One region of the Enterococcus diestrammenae genome, then DNA from elsewhere that is predicted to be linked to it. Evidence: predicted binding sites of a transcription regulator. Region 1 holds the regulator's gene; the other holds the start of a gene.
What was found. Region 1 encodes LexA, which represses DNA repair genes until DNA is damaged. Its sites were predicted from a motif close to CNAACANNTGTTNG; they were not measured.
Positions count from the first base shown of each region.

Region 2: the regulator LexA is predicted to act here: its motif matches at 3,700-3,713, upstream of uvrB (excinuclease ABC subunit UvrB).

Region 1 covers NZ_JBMRGR010000010.1:2,869-14,246, forward strand. The annotation lists gene ACO03U_RS08155 (DUF1269 domain-containing protein) at 1-580, shown strand, start outside; gene rnz (ribonuclease Z) at 729-1,652, shown strand; gene ACO03U_RS08165 (SDR family NAD(P)-dependent oxidoreductase) at 1,697-2,488, shown strand; gene recJ (single-stranded-DNA-specific exonuclease RecJ) at 2,686-4,989, shown strand; gene ACO03U_RS08175 (adenine phosphoribosyltransferase) at 5,102-5,614, shown strand; gene ACO03U_RS08180 (hypothetical protein) at 5,943-6,143, opposite strand; gene lexA (transcriptional repressor LexA) at 6,264-6,887, opposite strand; gene ACO03U_RS08190 (DUF896 family protein) at 7,181-7,423, shown strand; gene tkt (transketolase) at 7,511-9,502, shown strand; gene ACO03U_RS08200 (glucosaminidase domain-containing protein) at 9,709-10,623, shown strand; gene cysK (cysteine synthase A) at 10,800-11,378, shown strand, end outside.
Region 2 covers NZ_JBMRGR010000005.1:84,449-95,826, reverse strand. The annotation lists gene uvrA (excinuclease ABC subunit UvrA) at 1-1,567, opposite strand, end outside; gene uvrB (excinuclease ABC subunit UvrB) at 1,609-3,603, opposite strand; gene ACO03U_RS05320 (amino acid ABC transporter substrate-binding protein/permease) at 3,966-5,384, shown strand; gene ACO03U_RS05315 (amino acid ABC transporter ATP-binding protein) at 5,388-6,125, shown strand; gene ACO03U_RS05310 (iron-containing alcohol dehydrogenase) at 6,233-7,345, opposite strand; gene ACO03U_RS05305 (helix-turn-helix domain-containing protein) at 7,472-8,161, shown strand; gene ACO03U_RS05300 (IS3 family transposase) at 8,149-9,045, shown strand; gene dnaJ (molecular chaperone DnaJ) at 9,204-10,376, opposite strand; gene dnaK (molecular chaperone DnaK) at 10,693-11,378, opposite strand, start outside.

The DNA of each region.
Region 1 (11,378 bases):
CGTCATGAATTTTGAAGTGGAATCACAAGCGTATCAAGGATTTTCTCAGTTGAAACAACTAGTTGCTCAAGGAAAGCTACGAGGGGAACAAATGGCTGTGGTGACCCATTCTGATGATGGTCAACACAAATTTAAAGTGGAAGATTTCATCGATTTCACCGGCAGCAATAAAACCTCAACTGGTGGTCTAATCGGCATGTTGGTAGGGATTTTAATGGGGCCTTTAACGATGTTATTAGGTTGGGTTGGCGGCAGTATGATTGGGGCGACCCAAGACGCGAAAGAAATCAAAAATGCCCGCAATATTTTTGAATTTCTGGTCAGTGATATTCGTGCTGGCCAAACAGGGTTGATTTTGATTGCTGAAGAAGAGGACAATCGTCCAATCAATGAAATCATCATCAATCAATTGCGGGGAGGTATTTCCCGCTTTGATTATGACGAGGTAGAGGCTGAGATTGCCAAGGCGAAACAAGTGGAAGAAGATACCAAAAGCAAAGCTCAAGAAGCGTGGCAAGATCAGCACGCCACGGATGAAGAGACTGACTCGCAAAACTCAACAGATAATGGAAAAGCCTGACATTTCCCCTTTAATAATGCTATACTGGAAAAATGGTGTGTCCTTATTTCTAAGTATTTTCTCGTGACACGCATTGAAATATCAGGGAAAGTGATGGAAATCAGGGACTAACCCTCTTTAGCACAGAAAGTCAGGAGTAACAATAGATATGGAAATCGAATTTTTAGGAACTGGTGCTGGGGTGCCCGCGAAGCATCGCAACGTCACCAGTATTGCTTTAAAACTATTAGACGAGCGTAATGGCATTTGGCTATTTGATTGTGGGGAAGGTACGCAAATGCAGATTTTGCGTACCAATATTCGTCCCCGTAAAATTGAGAAAATTTTTATTACCCATTTACACGGCGATCATCTTTTTGGTCTACCGGGACTATTATCCAGTCGTTCCTTTCAAGGAGGAACCGAACCATTAGCGATTTATGGTCCGAAAGGTGTGCGGGAGTTTGTCCAGACGGCTTTACGGATTTCCCAAACCCGCTTGTCTTATACTATTCACTACCATGAAGTGTCTGATGGGCTGGTTTTTGAGGATCAACAAGCTAGCGTCTATTGTGAAAAATTGGATCATGGTGTCGACAGTTTCGGCTATCGGGTTGTTGAAGCCGATCATGAAGGAGAGTTGCAAGTAGCGAAACTACAAGCTCTAGGAATCAAGCCTGGCCCGCTTTATGGCAAGCTAAAACAAGGATTGGCGGTTACTTTGTCTGACGGACGGGTGATTCAGGGGCGAGATTTCGTTGGGGAAAAACGCAAAGGACGGGTCGTTACGATTTTAGGTGATACTCGTTATACACCAGCTTCGGTGCGGCTGGCTGCAAACGCCGATGTGTTGGTTCACGAAAGCACCTTCAATAAAGATGAAACCAAGATGGCAAAAGCCTATTTTCATTCCACGACACAACAAGCAGCTGCCGTGGCCAAAGAAGCGGGGGTCAACCAACTGTTGTTAACCCATATTTCCGCTCGCTATTTAGCCAAAGATGTATTGCAGTTAGAAAAAGAAGCCCAAGAAGTGTTTGCGAATACGCGTATTGTGAAAGATTTTGACATTATTGACGTTCCTTTCAGCTGATGATGCTGATTTTAGCAAAAAAATGCAGGAAAAGAGTGAGAGCAATGGATTTGACGAATAAAGTCGTATTGGTGACAGGTGGTTCAGCCGGCCTAGGGGAGCAGATTTGCTATGCTGCTGCCAAAAAAGGGGCCATCGTCGTCACCTGTGCCCGGCGCATCAACCTCATTGGGCAAGTAAAAGAAACTTGCGCACAGCTCAGTGGGAAACCAGCGTTTGCTTTTCAACTGGATATTGCTGATCCCACTAGTGTTGCTAGCCTCTTAGATAAAGTTGCCACTGAGGTCGGGCCAGTCGATATTTTAGTGAACAATGCTGGATTTGGTATTTTCGAAAATTTCGTTGACTTTCAGATGACGGATGTTTATAAAATGTTTGAAGTGAACTTATTAGGGATGATGGTGCTTACCCAGCGGATCGTCATCGATATGTTGGCACAAAAACGTTCTGGACAGATTATCAATGTTGCTTCGATGGCTGGGAAGATGGCAACTCCGAAATCAACTATTTACTCGGCAACCAAATTTGCGGTTTTAGGGTTTTCCAATGCCTTACGTTTGGAATTAAAACCGGCTGGTATCCAGGTGACGACCGTCAATCCTGGACCGGTGGCTACGGAATTTTTCGACAAGGCGGATCCATCTGGCAATTATTTAGATGCCATGGGAAATCATGTGCTTGATCCGGTGAAACTAGCAGAACGAATCGTTCGTAGTATGGAATGGCCGAAGCGGGAAATCAACGCTCCTGGTTATCTGGAAGTCGCTGCTCGTTTTTACACCTTGTTCCCTCAGATTGGTGATTTCTTAGCGGGTGGTCTCTTCAATAAAAAATAATCCGGCATTTTTGGCTAACTGGCTTAAACACAGGTTCATCAGCTACTATTGCTTGCGTCTTCTAGACAAAAAGTTCTAGTAAAAGTTGGTGAACCTGTGTTTTTACTTAAATTTACCTAGCAAACAAAGATTTTCCACTTTGTTTCTTTTCAGATTTTCTTGCCTTTGCTATAATCATACAGTTGGGAGTGATTTTCGTGCATCAGGCAAAAAATCAATGGAAGTTTCCGGAGAGCCCCGTCTTGACTGACGAGTTTCGTAAGTTAATCCAGGAACGTGGCTTATCTGAAGCGATTGCTAAGCTTTTATGGCAGCGAAATATTCGGGAACCGGAAGCGCTAGAACTTTTTTTGAATCCACAATTAACTGATCTTTATGATCCTTTTTTATTTTACGATATGGATAAAGTCGTGGTTCGTCTCCAACAAGCGATTGCAGACGGGGAACGGATTTTAGTCTATGGTGATTACGATGCGGACGGTATTACCAGTTCGACGGTGATGAAAGAAGCGCTAGAATTGATGGGGGCTGACGTTACCGTTTACTTACCGAATCGCTTCACTGATGGCTATGGCCCTAATCTGGATGTCTATCACCAACAGATTGAAAGTGGAATCCAGCTGATTGTCACGGTAGACAATGGTGTTTCCGGACATGCAGCAATCGATTTTGCCAATAGCCAAGGGGTGGATGTCATCGTCACAGACCACCACGAGTTGCCAGCAGAATTACCAAATGCGTATGGCATTATTCATCCTCGCCATCCAAAAGGGCAGTATCCGTTTGGAGATTTGGCAGGCGTCGGGGTTGCGTTCAAAGTTGCTTGTGCCTTACTAGATGAGGTGCCACTAGAGTTTATGGATTTAGCAGCTATTGGAACGATTGCAGACATGGTTTCTTTGACCGATGAAAATCGCGTCATGGTATCGATTGGTCTTCAAATGATCAAACAGACGGAGCGCATCGGTCTACAAGAGCTGTTTCGAGCAGCCCAAAGTAAAATTACCGATGTCGATGAAACGATGATCGGTTTTGCAATCAGCCCTCGTCTAAATGCCGTTGGTCGATTAGGAGATCCCAATCCGGCCGTGACTTTACTGACTACTTTTGATGAAGAGGAAGCTCGCCAGTTGGCCGGTAGTTTAAATACGATCAACGAAGAGCGCAAAGCTTTAGTTGCAGCCATCACTGAGGAAGTTATGGGGATGCTGGATCCCAATAGTCCAATCCACCTAGTCGCTGGTCACAATTGGCATGAGGGGGTATTGGGGATTGTAGCGGGACGAATTCTTCGGAGTACCGGAAAGCCAGCCATTGTTTTGACGATTAAAGAAGATGGAATTTGTAAAGGCTCTGGTCGTAGTATTGAAGCCTTGAATCTTTACCAGATGTTAGATGGCATGCGGGATTTATTTACAAGTTTTGGTGGACACCATGCGGCGGTTGGGTTGAGTTTGCCTCAAGAAAATTTGGCTGAGTTAAAACAGCGCATGGTTGACTATCTCGATGAGCAGAAGCTAGATTTGACGACTGGTGAGGAATTGCTTATTGATGGTGAGGTAAAAGTCACTGATATTACCTTACCGTTTATTGAAAGCCTCGCTGTGTTAGCGCCATTTGGAACGGATAATCCCTTGCCTCGCTTTGCTTTGAAAGCGACAGGAACGACTGTTTTACGACAAATAGGCGCCAATCAGCAACACTTGAAGATGGCGGTAGTCGATGATTCATCAGCAGATGCTTTGGATGTCATAGGCTTTGACTTTGGCTCTGAAATAGAGGAATTTAAGGGTGAAGCCTTCACCCTGGTAGGGGAATTTGCCATCAATGAATGGAACGGGGTCAAAAAACCGCAGATGCAGCTAGTGGATTTCCAAGTCACCGGCCTACAGTTATTTGATTTCCGAGGCAAAAAAAATGTCCGGCTCTTTAATCCTACAAAGGCAACCTTGTTGTTGGCCTTCAATCGTTTGAGTCGGTCGTTAGATAGTCAGTTTGGCGAAAGTATTTATCGCTATCGTGGAGCGGAACAGTTGCAGCAAACCTTGACTGCGGATAATTATCAGGAAATTGCCTTTCTCGATTGTCCAGAAGATCCTACCTTGATTAAAGAGGTCCTGCAGCAAGCACAAATCAATCGGGTGATGTTCGTCTTAGAAGCGCATGATGATGCGTATTTAGATGGGATTGGGACTCGGGAGCAATACGCTCGTCTTTTTAAACTAATTGCGGCACAACCCCGCTTAGATATTCGCAACAAATTACCAGAAATCGCGGGATATTTACATTTACCACCAAAATTATTGATTTTCATGATTCAGGTGTTTTTTGATCTGAAATTTGTTACAATAAGCGATGGTGTTTTGCAACGAGAGCCCACTGCTGAGAAAAAAGCATTGGAATCCAGCAAATTATATGCATCTCGCTTGAAAAAGATAAAAAGTGAAGAATTTTTATTGTTGTCAGATCTTGGCACATTAAAGGCTTGGTTGACGAACTAGGTTTGCTGATAGGGAGGATTCCTTTGATTATAGAAAGGGATTCATCAGATGACTTTCAAACACAGTAACTTATAGCGAAGACTGTTTTTCACACATCATAGGAGGAAACAAGATGGATTTAAGAGATTATGTCGCAAGCATTGCTGATTACCCACAAAAAGGGATTGTCTTCCGCGACATTTCCCCGCTCATGGCCAATGGTGAGGCCTACCGGGAAGCTACAAAGCAAATCGTGGATTATGCAGCAGAAAAAAGTATTGATATGGTAGTGGGGCCGGAAGCACGAGGTTTTATCGTGGGCTGTCCTGTGGCGTATGAATTGGGAGTCGGTTTTGCGCCAGTCCGCAAACCAGGGAAGTTGCCACGAGAAACCATCTCAGTATCCTATGAGTTGGAATATGGCACAGATACCTTGACCTTACATGCCGATGCCATCAAACCGGGACAACGAGTCTTGGTTTGTGATGATTTATTGGCTACTGGTGGTACCGTCAAAGCGACCATTGATCTAGTTGAAAAACTGGGGGGTATCGTTGTCGGTTGTGCCTTCTTAATCGAGCTAAAAGACTTGCATGGCCGTGATAAAATTGCCAATTACGAAATCTTAACCTTGATGGATTACTAATGATAAAAGGTACTGACAATTTTGGTTGCAGTACCTTTTTTATTGCTTTGAAAACGAATAGATTAAAACTTAAAAACACGCTTTTTCTGTCATGTTGTTGTGTGCTGGACATGACTTCATGAACTTTAAAGAAGAGCCTGCTAGTCTTAAATACAAAAGCACATACATTTCACTAAAACAAAGTTTGCCACTATCCGAGAAAATCTCCGGAAATGTGCTCATTTTGTTTTCCGATTTTACCAAGTTCATCTGATAATAGCCAAACGAATAGGAGCTCTTGCCTTTAACTGGCAACAGCTCCTATTTGTTCCTGTTTCTATTTATCAATTTACTTGTGACTAGGATAGCTGACAGATTGGCGGCTCTGACGGCGTTGGGCTTGGCGAATCTGTTTATCATCCCACAAGGTAAACCATAAGAAGAAGAGGGGAACAAAAATCATGGCTGCCAGCTCGACTCCATATGTGACCACCACATAGCTAATGACTAATCCTAATCCCACTAAAGCAACATTTCGAATTCCATTCATTTTCTTCACCTCATCTAAGTTATACGAACAAATGTTTGTATAGTTATTATACGAATGTTTGTTCGGTTTGTAAAGCAAAAAAAGAAATCTTCAAGCAAAAAGTTGAAGATCTCCTAGAAATCAACCAACGTGGCTGCGGTAAAGACCAACTACTTGGCCTAAAATCGTCACGTTTGGCAAAATGATGGGATCCATAAAATCATTTTCAGGTTGCAAACGGACATGGTCAGATTCACGGAAAAATCGTTTGCAAGTAGCTTCATTTTCATCGGTCATGGCAATGACGACATCCCCATTTTGGGCATCCCGTTGTTGTCGTACGATGACTTGGTCACCATCTAAAATACCGATATTGATCATGCTTTCACCACGAATAGTCAACATAAACAGACTACCAATATCGTTACTCAAATTTGGTGGAATGGGGAAAAAGTCAGAAGCTTCTTCCACGGCGAGGATTGGCTCACCAGCAGTGACCACACCTAGCACAGGCATATTTTCAGATTTGATGCCAATTAAGTCCAACCCGGCTTGCGTTAATTCAATCGCTCGGGGTTTAGTTGGATCTCGTTGGAGTAGTCCTTTTTTTTCGAGTCGGGAAAGGTGCCCATGGACGGTAGAAGTGGAAGACAGGTGGACAGCTTCACCGATTTCTCGTACGGTTGGGGGATAGCCTTTTTCTGTGACTCGTTCATGTATGAAGCGCAAGATCTCCTCTTGGCGGGAGTCTGTTCGTTTCGCCATGATTACACCTACTTTCTTTACTATGCTAAGTGTACCATACGTAAAAAGCGAAATCAAACAAATGTTCGCTTGTTGGCGAAATTTGTTCGCTAGTTGTTCCCTTGGCAAAAATTTGGCAACTTTAATGAGGGGAGAAGGTTTCTTAGCCATTTGATTGGTGAATTTGTACTGTAATTTTTGCCGGCTTTAGTTTATGATAGAGGAGGTGAAACGGGGAATCGAGGCGATTAACAATCCTTCGTTTCATTTGGAATCGTATTGAATCCATTTCACAATGGTAAGGAGGCAAGCCAATGCTGTCAGCAGAAAAAATGGCACGAATCAACGAATTGGGTCGCAAAAAAAAGAGTGGCACGTTAACCGCTGCTGAAGAAAAAGAACAGATTCTTCTACGACAGGAGTACTTAGAAGCTTTCCGCTCAGGGATGCGCCACCATATTGAAGGTATGAAAGTAGTAGATCCTGAAGGCAACGATGTGACACCGGAGAAGCTCAAGCAAATTCAAAAAGAAAAAGGTCTCCATGATCGCAAATAGCTTTTTAAGAAGGCTTAGATTCCTTCTTTGCAAAACAAAAAAATAAAGGTATAATATACCTAAATAAAGATACAGGAGGATTTCGTATTGTTTGATAAAGTCGACCAGCTGGGGGTCAATACCCTGCGTACACTAAGTATTGAAGCAATTCAAAAAGCCAATTCAGGCCACCCTGGCTTACCAATGGGGGCAGCACCAATGGCTTACGCATTGTGGACACGTCATTTGAAAATCAACCCGCTAACTTCTCGTAATTGGGTCGATCGGGATCGTTTTGTGTTATCAGCAGGCCATGGTTCTGCTTTGCTGTACAGTTTGTTACATTGTGCTGGCTATCAAGTAACCATCGATGATTTGAAAGGCTTCCGCCAATGGGGCAGTAAAACCCCTGGACACCCAGAAGTAGATCATACCGATGGCGTTGAAGCAACAACAGGACCTTTAGGACAAGGGATTGCTATGGCTGTAGGGATGGCAATGTCTGAAGCTCATTTGGCAGCAAAATACAATCGTCCTGAGTTTCCAGTGATGGATCACTACACGTTTGCTTTGTGTGGTGATGGCGACTTAATGGAAGGTGTTTCTCAAGAAGCGTGTTCCATGGCCGGTCATATGAAATTAAATAAATTAGTCGTGTTGTATGATTCAAATGATATTTCTTTAGATGGTCCGACTTCCATGTCCTTTACAGAAAATGTTGGTCAACGTTTTGAAGCATACGGATGGCAACATATTTTGGTAGAAGATGGTAACGACTTAGAAGCTATCTCCAAAGCTATCGAGGAAGCTAAAGCTGAAACCGACAAACCAAGCTTGATTGAAGTGAAGACCATCATCGGGTTTGGTGCACCAAATGAAGGTACCAATAAGGTTCATGGGGCTCCACTAGGCGCAGAAGGTTTGGAAATTGCGAAAAAAGCATATGGCTGGGATTACCCAGAGTTTACAGTTCCAGAAGAAGCGGCTGCTCGTTTTAAAGAAGCCATTATTGATCGTGGTTCAAAAGAAGAAGCAGCTTGGGAAGATATGTTTGCTCATTATAGCAAAGAATACCCAGAGCTGGCTAACGAGTTAAAAGACGCATTTGCTAACAAGTTGCCTGAAAACTGGGATGAAGCTTTACCAGTTTATGAAGAAGGTTCAAGTCAGGCTAGTCGGGTTTCTAGCAAGGAAATGATTCAAGCAATTTCCAAGGCGGTTCCAAGTTTCTGGGGTGGTTCGGCAGATTTATCTTCTTCTAACAATACGATGGTAGCCGACGAGAAAGCCTTTGAACCAGGAAATTACGATGGTCGTAATATTTGGTTTGGTGTGCGAGAATTCGCCATGGCAGCAGCGATGAACGGTATCCAACTTCATGGTGGAACTCATGTTTATGGCGGAACTTTCTTCGTGTTTACTGACTATTTGCGTCCAGCTGTCCGTCTATCAGCTATCCAAAATATCCCTGTGACTTACGTTTTGACTCATGATTCTGTGGCTGTCGGTGAAGATGGACCAACCCACGAACCAATCGAGCAATTGGCGAGCCTTCGTTGTATGCCAAATGTGCACGTGATCCGTCCAGCTGATGGAAATGAAACCCGTGCCGCTTGGAAAGTAGCTATGAACTCTCAGAAGACACCAACTGTCTTGGTCTTAAGTCGTCAAAACTTGCCAGTCTTACCGAATACGGCAACCGATGCGGATGAAAATGTGGCTAAAGGTGGGTATGTCTTGTCTCCAGCAAAAGAGACGGCCGCAGGGATTCTAATTGCGACGGGTTCTGAAGTCGGTCTAGCTTACCAAGCACAACAAGCGTTGGCTGAAGAGGGAATCGATGTAGCCGTGGTTTCTATTCCAAGCTTCGACTTATTCCAAGCGCAATCGCCAGAATATATCGAATCTGTCTTGCCTAAAGCTGTAACCAAGCGGGTAGCTATCGAAGCTGGTGCCTCCTTTGGTTGGGAAAAATATGTAGGCGATGCTGGAAAAATCATCGCGATTGATCACTTTGGTGCCTCCGCTCCTGGAGACAAAGTTTTAGCAGAGTTTGGCTTCACAGTCGAAAATGTCGTAAAAACTTTTAAAAGTCTTTAATTAAACGTCGCTTTAATAAAGAAGCCCAATTGCTTTAAACAGCGGGGCTTCTTTATTTTGTCTTAGTCGAATAGTCAGAAAAAATAAGCCGAGCGAGGGCTTTCACTTGTTCTTTTCCTGCGAGATACGTATAATAATGAAAGCATGAATAAATGACGTTATTCAAAAGGCTCTAAAAAAACTGGAGCTGAAAACAGGAGGAACCCATGAAAAGTTATCAGACACGGATTGAACGACGCAACGCAAGAAAAGCTGAAAAACAAGCACTTGCGAAAAAAGCAGTGACAGTGGTGGGTACTAGTGTCGCAGTCGTACCAGTCTTAGGTGGCGTTATCCCTGGTCAACAAGCAGAAGCCAGTGAATACAACTACCAACAACCAAGTGCTGCCCAAAACCTTATCGCGCAAATTGGACCAGTTGCCAGCCAGATTGCTGATGCGAATGATTTATACGCATCTGTGATGATTGCCCAAGCTTTGTTGGAAAGTGGCAATGGTGGCTCAGGCTTATCTCAGGCACCGTATTATAATTTGTTTGGGGTCAAAGGAACTTACAATGGTCAAGCGGTTTACATGCCAACTTTAGAATATCTCAACGGCCAATGGGTGACGATGAACGAGCCCTTCCGTCAATACAACTCTTACTGGGAGTCCATGCAAGACCATGCCGATGTTTTGCGAGGCACAAGCTTTGCGACAGGGGTCTCCCATTACTCTGGGACATGGAAAAGCAATACCACTAGCTATCTAGATGCTACGGCCTATTTAACTGGTCGTTATGCGACAGATCCTGGCTATGCTGGCAAACTAAACTATTTGATCTCGGCATATAATTTGACACAATACGACACACCAAGCTGGAGTCAACCCACAACAGCCACGAGCCAAACTACCACTAGTGATGTTTCATACGAAGAAACCTCTTATGAAAGTACCGAAACTACAGCGACAGAAACCACCGCGACGGCGACTGCTTCTACTAGCGGTGAAGTATATACAGTTGTTTCCGGTGATACTTTATGGGACATTGCCAGTGCATATGGGATTACAGTGGATCAATTGATGGAAAATAATGGGCTAACCAGTGATGCTATTTCTGTAGGACAACAATTAGCAGTATAATTAGGTCAATTCACTAACGATAAAAAGTTTCAGGGCTGCCAATGCCTTGAAACTTTTTTTACTTCAATTCGACATGAACCTCGCGAGAAAAGGGAATACTGGCATAAATCTTGGGAATTCGTTATGATAACTATAGATAAAAAACGAGTTGTCATTAAAAGAGGAGGAAATAGCGAATGAGTATTCATGAATCAATTTTAGCAACAATCGGTCAGACTCCCGTAGTGAAGTTAAACAACCTCGTTCCGGCAGGGGCGGCGGATGTTTATGTAAAATTGGAATTTTTCAATCCCGGGGGTTCTGTAAAAGACCGGATTGCCTTAGGGATGATTGAAGCTGCGGAAAAAGCTGGCAAGCTAAAATCTGGTGATACCATCATAGAACCCACTTCTGGCAATACAGGAATTGGTTTGTCTTCGGTGGGGGCCGCTAAAGGCTATAAAGTGGTGATCGTCATGCCGGACACCATGAGTATTGAACGACGTAAATTAATGCAAGCTTATGGTGCAGAGCTGATTTTAACGCCGGGTGCGGAGGGAATTGGCGGTTCCATCAAAAAAGCTGAAACATTAGCTGCTGAGAAGGGCTGGTTCTTGCCTTTGCAATTTGAAAACCCGGTGAATCCCCTCGTTCACGAAGAGACAACTGGTCAAGAGATTGTAGCGGACTTTAATGAACTTGGGTTGGACGCCTTCGTGGCAGGAATTGGGACTGGGGGCACTCTCAGCGGCGTGGGACATGTATTGCGAAAGGCG
Region 2 (11,378 bases), on a different contig from region 1:
CTCGCTGGTGTAAACCAATGGAAGGTTCATCCAAAATATACAAGACACCGGATAAGTTGGAGCCAATCTGGGTAGCCAAACGAATTCGTTGGGCCTCCCCACCAGACAAGGTCCCAGCTGCCCGGCTCAACGTCAGGTAATCCAAGCCAACATTTCGTAAAAAGTTCAAACGATCATTGATTTCTTTAATGATGGGTTTGGCGATGGTTGCTTCTTGTTGCGTCAATGTTAAATGACTTAAAAACGCCAAAGAGTCGCCAATCGCCCATTCGCTGATTTCCCCAATATTTTTTTCGTTTACCTGCACGGATAAGGCTTGTGGATTTAGACGAAAACCGTGACAAGCTTGGCAAGTCAGCTCTGTCATATATAAACGCATTTGATCGCGGGTGAAATCACTATTGGTTTCATGATAACGCCGTTTAATATTGGTGAGGACCCCTTCAAAAGGAACTTCGACATCCCGGACGCCGCCAAAATCATTTTGATAATGGAAGTGGAAAACCTCACCGTTTGATCCTCGGAGAATGATTTCTTGTTGGGCTTCCGGCAGTTTTTCAAAAGGCGTATCCATATCGATACCAAACTTCTCACAAGCTTGTCGCAACAACTCTGGATAATACTGAGAACTGATGGGATTCCATGGTGCAATCGCCCCTTCACGAAGGGTCTTGGTAGGATCAGGAATCACCAAATCCACGTCCACTTCTAATTTAATCCCTAAACCATCACATTCTGGACAAGCGCCAAAGGGAGCATTAAAGGAGAAGAGCCGGGGTTCCAATTCGCCAACAGTAAAGCCACAGTAAGGGCAGGAATAATGCTCAGAAAAAAGCATCTCCTTTTCCCCGATGACATCTACAACTGCATACCCTTTTGCTAGGCGCAGTGCCGTTTCAAAAGAATCAAATAACCGAGAGCGAATCCCCTCTTTGACCACGATCCGGTCGATGACAATCGCGATTTCATGTTTGCGATTTTTTTCAAGTTCCGGAACTTCACTAATTTCATAAATCTCACCGTCTACCCGAACCCGGACATAACCTTCTCGTTGAATCATTTCAAAAACTTTTTTGTGTTGACCTTTTTTCTGATAAACCACTGGGGCTAAGATTTGGATTTTGGTACGTTCAGGCAATGCCATTACTTCATCCACCATCTGTTCCACCGATTGGCTCGTGATTTCGATATGATCATTAGGACAGATGGGATGACCCACCCGAGCATAGAGCAAGCGCAGATAATCATTGATTTCTGTCACCGTCCCGACCGTAGAACGGGGATTTTTGCTGGTCGTTTTTTGATCGATGGAAATCGCTGGACTTAAACCATCGATGGCATCCACATCCGGCTTATCCATCTGGCCAAGAAATTGTCGAGCATAGGCAGATAAGCTTTCCACGTAGCGCCGTTGTCCTTCTGCATAGAGGGTATCAAACGCCAGCGAGCTTTTGCCTGAACCGGATAGACCAGTCACCACCACCAGCTGATCACGAGGAATCGTCACATCAATATTTTTCAAATTATGGGCCCGTGCCCCATGAATTACAATTTTATCGTTTGCCATCTTCGGCCTCCTAAATCACTTTTGCTAGCTTCACTTCAAGCTTAACTGCCGGCTTTTAGTTCCAAAATCGTATCCCGTAATGTTGCGGCGGTTTCGAAGTCCAAGGCTTTAGCGGCATCTTTCATTTCTTTTTCCAGTTTCAAAATCAGCGTTTCCCGATCTTCACTGGACATATCTTCATAATCCGCCAATGTTTGATAAGTATCGCCATCTTCAGCTACCTTAGTGATGGCTATCAAATCACGAATCTCTTTAATAATCGTCTTCGGTACAATGCCGTGTTCTTGATTGTATGCCTCTTGGATACTACGACGTCGGGCCGTTTCTTCGATGGCTTGTTTCATGGAATCCGTTTCTTTATCGGCATACATGATTACCTTACCTTCTGCATTACGAGCCGCTCGGCCAATGGTTTGCACCAACGAACGAGTACTTCGCAAAAAACCTTCCTTATCAGCATCCAATATCGCCACCAAAGATACTTCTGGCACATCCAACCCTTCCCGAAGTAAGTTAATACCGACTAAGACGTCAAACTCACCGAGGCGGAGATTGCGAATGATTTCTGTTCGTTCCAAAGTTTTGATATCACTGTGAAGATACTTGACTTTAATACCTAGTTCTTTCATATAATCCGTCAAGTCCTCTGCCATCTTCTTGGTCAAAGTAGTGACGAAGACCCGTTCATCTTTTTCTGCTCGCTCATTTATTTCTCCAACCAAATCATCAATCTGCCCCATGATTGGTCGCACTTCAATCACCGGATCCAACAAACCGGTTGGTCGAATAATTTGTTGCACCACCGTATCTGTCTGTTCGGCTTCATAAGGTCCCGGAGTCGCCGAGACATAGACAATCTGGTTGACATGTTGTTCAAACTCTTCCAAGCGCAACGGCCGGTTATCCAACGCAGAAGGCAAGCGGAACCCGTAATCCACCAACATCTGCTTTCGAGAGCGATCTCCGTTGTACATCCCGCGGATTTGGGGCATGGTGACATGGGATTCATCGATGACAATCAAAAAATCCTCTGGGAAGAAATCCAGCAAAGTATATGGGGGTTCTCCTTCTTTACGGCCATCCATATGGCGGGAGTAGTTTTCGATCCCCGAAGTATAACCCATCTCCCGTAACATCTCGATATCGTAATTGGTGCGTTGTTCCAAGCGCTGGGCTTCCAATAGTTTATTGTCGTCTCGTAAGACTTTTAAACGCATCGTCAACTCAGCTTGAATATTTGCAATCGCCTGTTCCAAATGATTTTCATCAGTGACAAAGTGAGTCGCCGGAAAGATCGATACATGCTCTGTCTCTGCTAATATTTCACCAGTCAAAGCATCGACTTCACGAATCCGGTCAATTTCATCACCAAAAAATTCCACCCGCAAGGCTCGTTCGTCCCGAGAGGCAGGAAAAATTTCCACGACATCCCCTCGAACTCGAAAACGCCCCCGCTGAAAATCGATGTCATTGCGTTCAAATTGGATATCAATCAGTTGCCGTAACAATTGATCACGACTGACTTCCATCCCTACTCGCAATGAAACCACTTGTTTTTGGTATTCCATCGGCGAACCCAAACCGAAGATACAAGAAACCGAAGCCACAACAATAACATCATTGCGTTCCAATAAGGCACTCGTTGCTGAATGGCGCAACTTGTCGATTTCGTCGTTGATACTCGAATCTTTCTCGATGTATGTGTCTGAAGACGGTACATAGGCTTCTGGTTGGTAATAATCATAATAACTCACAAAGTATTCCACAGCATTTTCCGGGAAAAACTCTTTAAACTCTCCGTATAGTTGCCCAGCTAAGGTTTTATTATGGGCAATGATCAAGGTCGGTTTGTTGACTTCTTTAATTAGGTTGGAAATGGTATAAGTTTTCCCAGTCCCAGTAGCACCTAAGAGAATCTGGGCTTTTTTACCACCAACCACGCCCTCCACCAATTGGGCAATGGCTTCCGGTTGGTCACCGGCGGGCTGGTATTTGGATACCAGATTAAACTGGCGGGTCGTATCTCGTTCAAACATCACAACACACCCCTTTTTCTATGATTATACTCAGTGTAATCGCTTCGCAGCTAAAAGCAAAACAGGAGACACTTCAACTGTCTTATTGTATCACACCGAACATATTTTCGCTATTTTTAAGTAAGGCCTCTCTGGAAATTTAACAGATACTTTGGAAGTTTACTCCAACCTGTATATGTAAGATAACCTAACATCTAACGTTATCTTCTCAGCAGAAATTACAGAAATTCACAGGATTGTCTTGTTTGGTTTTCCTAAGAACTTTATAATTATCCCTAGAGAATATTTTTTCTTATGGGAAAAACAGTGGCTAAATCAACTTTTTTCTCAAAGAACATTCAAAAATAATGGAGGTTTGAAATATGACACAACACAAACGACTGCTAACAAGAGTTGTCATCTTGTTAGGATTTCTAACATTTCTTTGGGGCAGCCCTCAAGTTTTTGCAGCTGAAACGTACCAAATCGGCACTGACTTGACCTTTCCCCCTTTCGAATTTCAAAACGAGGACAACGAATACATAGGGATTGATATCGATATCCTTCACGCCATTGCCAAAGACCAAGGCTTTGAAGTCGAACTACGACCTCTGGGCTTTGATAGCTCGATTCAAGGCGTTCAGTCCGGCCAATTAGATGGTATGATCGCCGGCATGAGTATCACTGAAGAACGCAAGGCTAATTTTGACTTCAGCGAGCCTTACTTCGATAGCGGGATTCAGATGGCGGTAGCAAAAGATGACACTGAAATCACTAGCTACGAAGAGTTGGCAGGCAAGACCGTCGCTGCCAAAGTCGGAACAGAAAGTGCCACCTTCTTACAAGATAACCAAGAAAAATATGGCTACTCCATCAAAACCTATGATGCGGCTGATGCCTTGTACAATGCCCTTACCAGCAACAAGGTCCAAGCGATTTTCGATGATTTTCCCGTTTTAGGCTACGCTATCAACAACGGCCAACCACTAAAACTAATTGGCGAACCAGAAAAAGGGAACTCCTATGGTTTCGCTGTGAAAAAAGGAACCAATCAAAAACTCTTAGAAGCTTTCAATGCCGGTTTAGCCAAACTCAAAGATAGCGGCAAATACCAAGAAATCATCGATACCTATATCACCACGGCCGCCCCTACCGCATCTAGTGAAAACACCTTTATCGGCTTATTGAAAAACAACTGGCCAATCCTTTTGAAAGGTCTCGGAAAAACGATTGGCTTGGCGGTTCTTTCCTTTGCCTTGGCAACAATTGTCGGTATCATCTTCGGCCTCTTCAGCGTATCCCCAATCAAGGCTCTCAGAGTGATCACCGGCGCTTACGTGGATATCATCCGCGGAATCCCAATGATGGTCTTAGCCTTCTTCATTTTCTTCGGCTTCCCCTTTAATATCCCTGATTTTACCGCCGGCGTAATCACCCTCACCTTAAATGCCAGCGCCTATATCGCCGAGCTAGTCCGTGGTGGGATCAACGCGGTACCAAAAGGTCAGATGGAGGCTTCCCGTAGTTTGGGCCTTTCCCACAGTCGCACCATGCAAAAAATCATTTTGCCACAAGCCGTAAAAATCATGATTCCTTCCTTTGTCAATCAATTTGTCATCACCTTGAAAGACACGACAATCATCTCCGTCATCGGGGTTGCTGAATTGCTTCAAACAGGCCGGATCATCGTGGCACGAACGTCTCAAAGTACCTATACCTACCTGATCATCGCTCTGATTTACTTGATCGTCATTACAACATTAACCCGTATCGCACGGAAACTCGAAAAGAAGGTGGCATAACAGATGGCTGAAAAAATCCAAGTAAACAATCTCGTCAAACGTTACGGAGACAACACCGTGCTTAACGATATTTCGGTCACCATCCAAGAAGGCGAAGTGGTGTGCATCATCGGTCCTTCTGGTTCTGGTAAAAGTACCTTTCTGCGGTGTCTAAACCGTTTAGAAGAACTAACTAGTGGTCACATCATTGTCGATGGCTCCGATTTAATGAGCAAGTCGACGGACATCAATAAAACACGCCAGCACATCGGCATGGTTTTCCAACATTTCAATCTTTTCCCTCATTTGACGGTAGCGGAAAACATCACCTTGGCCCCCGTTGACTTAGGCAAACTCTCCAAAGCTGAGGCCCAAGCAAAAGCCGCTCAGCTGTTGGAAACAGTCGGCCTTGAAGACAAGTTAAACGCCAAGCCAAATAGTTTGTCTGGCGGTCAAAAACAACGAGTCGCCATCGCCCGCGCCTTAGCGATGGATCCAGATATCATGCTCTTTGATGAACCAACATCTGCCCTTGACCCAGAAATGGTAGGGGATGTGCTAAACGTTATGAAAAAACTCGCTCACAAAGGAATGACGATGCTGATCGTCACCCATGAGATGGGCTTTGCCAAAGAAGTGGCTGACCGAGTCCTCTTCTGTGATGAAGGCCGCTTTTTAGAAGATGGCACACCAGAGACAGTCTTCAATAACCCTTCCAACCCTCGAACCCAAGACTTTTTGGACAAAGTGTTGAATATTTAATCGACAAAAGAATAGACAATTTGCTTCCTTAAAAGGTAGCAAGCCTAACGTGAAAAAGCCGAGGACTCTCAAGGTGCATCGAGAGTTCGCGGCTTTTTTATTTTTACCTAGTTCATTTTTTTAAAAGCCGCTAACAAATCAGCTGCTGACATTTTTACCGGCAAGTGGTTGCTAGCTTTTTTGGTAGCTAGGATTCCTGCCACCAGCTCTTTCACTTGATTTGGTTCCAAAGTAAGTCCCAAAGCTTGCAAAGAAACAGGTAAATCCAAAGCTTTTAATAAGCTGTAGTATTCTTCAAACTCTGTCCCTCGTTTTTCGGCAGCCAATTGCAATAACAAACCAACGGCTACCACTTCTCCATGAGTTCTTGGTACTTGCAGGTCTGGATTTCCTTGTAGCACATTGTGAAAAGCGTGGGCTAAACTTAAACCACCATTTTCAAAGCCTAATCCGCTCAATAAAATATTGGCTTCGATTACCGCTTCGAAAGCCGCTGTCAAACGCCCAGCTTCTTGATCTTTAAGAGCTTGTTGACTTTCTGCAAATAAGACAGCACGACATTTTTCGGCAATTCCTAAAGCCGTTAACGTTGGTCTCGTACCCACTGTGTTGCTACTGCCATCTTCCCAAACGGCGCGGGCTTCCACATAGGTAGCTAAACCGTCCGCGATTCCCTGTGCTAGCATCTTGGCAGGTGCCGCAAAAATAACTTGGCTATCCACCAAAACGATGGCAGGATTTGTCTTATAATAATCATATCGTTGAAAGACCCCCGCTTCATCGTAAATCACTGAAATCCTTGACGTGGCAGCATCTGTTGCTGCGGAGGTGGGTAGAACAGCGACATTCACCTGTAACGCCCGGGCCAGCGTTTTCGCCACATCCAAGGCGCCACCACCCCCTAAACCAATCACAAAAAGCTTGCCAAACTCTTTCTCTTTATCTCCCGACACACCAAGCAAATCAGCAACCCAAGCGGTTAGCGTTCCTGCCCGCATCTGCTCTGCGAAGGTCTCCCTTTGACTATCGATAAAAAAGGGGCAGCCATGGATCCCTACCACCGTCAAATTACTTATTAAACTTTTGCCAACTAAATCATAAACATACTGATCGGTAACTACCAAGGCTTGGTTCCCCAAACGGCGCAACTGGCCTAACTGTGTATCAAATGCACCCGGACCTTGAATATATAACTGTGGACTGGCAAATGATCGGATCACCTTTTCATCTTCCTTTCTTCCGAATAAGCAAACAGAGGAGTTAACCCAAGCTTACTGATATGCTCCCAACATAGTAGACACTAGAAAAAACAAAAATTTCTAGTCTACTATGTTGGGAGTTTTTATATGTCAAAAAGAGTAAAGTTTAGTATTGATGAAAAGTTGTATTCCGTTAATCAAGTAATCCAAGGGGTGACATCCAGAAAAGCTGAAGCAAAAAGAATCGGTATCAGTCATAAAACTTTGAATGATTGGCTTCGTAAATTCGAAGAAGGTGGTGCTGGACGACTTCAGGAACTTAGAACTTGGACGAGATACTCAGATGAAACCAAGCTATGTGCTGTCAAAGCCGTCATCGACGGAGGCGAATCCAAAAGGTCTGTAGTCAAAAAGTATGCTATTTCCAGTACCAGTGTTTTGGATAAGTGGATTTCCAAGTATACTAGTGGTGATGAAATCAAATCTACTGGCAAAGGAAGTTCAAAATCTCATATGACTAAAGGCAGAAAAACAGATTATAAAGAACGGATTGAAATCGCACAGTACACTATCGCTCATGGACTTGACTATGATAAGGCAATCGAAAAGTATCAAGTGAGTTACCAACAGGTTTATTCGTGGGTACGGAAATACCAATTGCTTGGAGAAGAAGGTTTGAAAGACGGACGTGGTCGTAAAAAGGATTTAGAGGAACTGACAGAGCTGGATCGTCTAAAACTAGAAAATAAGAAGCTTCAAGCAGAAAAAGAACAGCTTGAAATGGAGGTAGCTGTCCAAAAAAAGTTGCAGGAAATTCGAAATCGATTCAAACACTAGCGTTATCCCGAAAAGAAGAGAAGTTTTTAATAGTCAAAGAGCTTAACGAAGAGCGTGATTGGCCAATAAACCGGCTTTGTAAAATAGCAGCTGTCTCAACGCAGGGGTATTACAAATGGCTCAAACGTATTCCGACTAGCCGAGAAGGAGAAACGCAACACATCGCTGAAGCTATCAAAGAAATTCATCTTGAATGTAAGAAAATCTATGGGTATCGCCGAATGACAGTGGCTGTAAACAAGAAACTGGGAATGCGCTATAACCCCAAACGGATTCGCCGTATTATGCGTATCCTAGGACTCTATTCGGTTATTAGAAGACCCCGTCCTTCTTGGCAACGATCAAACCCTGTTCATTTAGCAGAGAATATTTTGAATCGTAATTTCGACGCTGCCACGGCGCCGAACCAAATTTGGTGTACAGATGTCACTGAATTTAAGTATGGAAATGGGCAGAAATTATACCTCAGTGCAATCGTTGACCTTTGGGATAAATCGATCGTTTCCTATGCATTAAGCCTAAAAAATGATAATGAGATCGTTATGGAAACCTTGATAAGTACCTTTGAAGCAAACATAGGAGCACAACCACTCATCCACAGTGATCGCGGTTTTCAGTACACTTCACATGCGTATAAAAGCTTGCGAGATAAGTACAAATTTACCGCCAGTATGTCCCGAGTATCAAAGTGTCTTGATAATCAGCCAATTGAAAGTTTTTGGGGCACTTTGAAAGCCGAACGTTACTATATGAACAAATATCCGACCAAAGAAGCTTTAATCACGGATGTAGAAGACTATATCCAGTTCTACAATCACGCACGAGTCACATTAAAATACGACGGCCTTACTCCGATGGAAATCAGAAATAAAGCCGTCGCTTAGGGGTTCCTATTAACCTGTAAGAGGAGATAGAGAAATTTCCTTTCTCTATCTCCTCTGAAGGCCAGTTCGAGTAAAACTCGAACAAATCTTTTTTTGTTTTTTTCACTGTCTACTTGACAGGGAGCGGTTCATACCTTGAGCTACTCCTCTATTATTGTTTATTTCTTCTTCCCACTAAAAGCATCTTTCATTTTGTCAAAGAAACCTTCTGATTGTTGTTCATTAAGCTTTGTTCCAGAAACTTCGGCAAAATTCCGCAAAGCTTCCCGCTGTTCATCACTCAAATTTTTCGGTGTGATTAATTTAACTTTAACTTGTTGATCGCCAGTGCCGGAACCTCGCAGTTTCGGCGCTCCTTTTCCTCGCAAACGGAAAACGGTACCAGTTTGCGTACCAGCCGGGATTTTCAGCTTCACATCACCATGGACTGTTGGTACATTGACCTCATCCCCGAGAGCGGCTTGAACAAAATTCAACGGCATTTCATAATAGATTTCCGAACCATCTCGATCGAAAATATCACTTTCTTCCACGCGGAAAATCACATACAAGTCCCCATAAGGTCCGCCGTTTGCACCGGCTTCCCCTTGTCCTGAAAGGCGCATTTGTTGCCCTTCTTCCACACCAGCTGGAACGTTGACTTTTACTTCATGGGCGCGTTTTTCATGACCTGTCCCTTGGCATGTTGGACATGGGTCTTTGATTTCTTTCCCAGTCCCGTGACAAATATCACAAGTTTGACGACTCATCACACGACCAAGCGGTGTTTGGCGTTCCACGTTGATTTGACCGGAGCCACCACATTTAGAACAAGTCACCGGTTGTGTTCCAGGTTTAGCCCCATTACCGCCACAAGTGTGACAAGTTTCTTCTCGATTGTACTTAATCGTTTTTTCCACACCGAAAATGGCTTCTTCAAATTTCAAATTGATCGGATATTGTAAATCTGCTCCTTGTCGTGGCGCATTGGGGTTAGCCCCGCGACCACCACCGGCACCACCAAAGAAGGATTCAAAGATATCTTCAAAGCCCCCAAAGCCAGAGCCACCACCAAAGCCGCCAAAGTCACTATAACCGCCACCAAAACCACCACCACCATAATTGGGATTGGTTCCGGCATGGCCATATTGATCGTAAGCTGCCCGTTTTTGAGGATCACTCAAGATTTCATACGCTTCAGTGATTTCCTTGAATTTTTCTTCGGCATCCGCTTCTTTATTGATGTCTGGATGATACTTTTTGGAAAGCTTGCGGTATGCTTTTTTAATTTCATCATCGGAAGCCCCTTTGGCCACGCCTAGGACTTCGTAGTAATCTCGTTTCTCTGCCATTGGCTTTCCTCCTACTTTTCTACGTCAAACTAGCCATCGCTCATTGACGCAGTCTGTGTCGACAAGCGTATCAAAATCACGAAAACACAACCTGTCAAACGCAATCCTTGAAAGCTGATTCCAGCTTTAATCTGCACTCGTGTATTCTAACATATCTCGAAAGCAAGCTAAATATCTTTCGCAAACTTTTAAGCAAACGTCCCCACCTAACCTTGCAAAAAAGCCAAAGTAATCATACTTTGGCTTTCAAGCGTTTCGGCATAAGCCGTATCAGTCACTTCGTTTGCGAAAAATCAGCTTTCAAGCAAGCGAAAGATTATTTATCGTCGTCGCCAACTTCTTCAAAATCAGCATCGACAACATCATCTGCGCCACCTTGAGCTTGTTGGGCTGCTTCCGGATTTTCTTGCGCTTGTTGTTGCGCAGCTTGTTCATAAAGCTTAACCGTCAAGTTTTGCACGATTTCGTTCAAAGCATCCCGTTTTGTCTTCATTTCTTCCAAGTTGTTCGCTTCAACAGCAGCTTTCAATTCATCCCGCGCATCTTCTGCTTTCTTGACTTCATCTGCATCCACTTTGCCTTCTAATTCTTTCAAAGTTTTATCAACTGTGAACAACAAAGCGTCTACGTCATTGCGAAGATCTGCTTCTTCTTTCCGTTGTTTGTCGGCATCCGCATTGGCTTCTGCATCTTTCACCATGCGATCGATTTCTTCATCGGACAAACCTGAAGAAGATTTGATAGTAATTTTTTGTTCTTTTTGCGTCCCTAAATCTTTGGCAGAAACATTAACGATCCCGTTTTTGTCGATGTCAAAGGTAACTTCGATTTGAGGAATCCCCCGAGGTGCTGGTGGAATATCCGTCAATTGGAAGCGACCAAGGGTTTTGTTATCGGCAGCCATTGGACGTTCCCCTTGTAAAACATGAATATCTACAGCAGGTTGGTTGTCAGCAGCTGTGGAGAAGACTTGTGATTTAGAAGTTGGGATAGTTGTGTTAC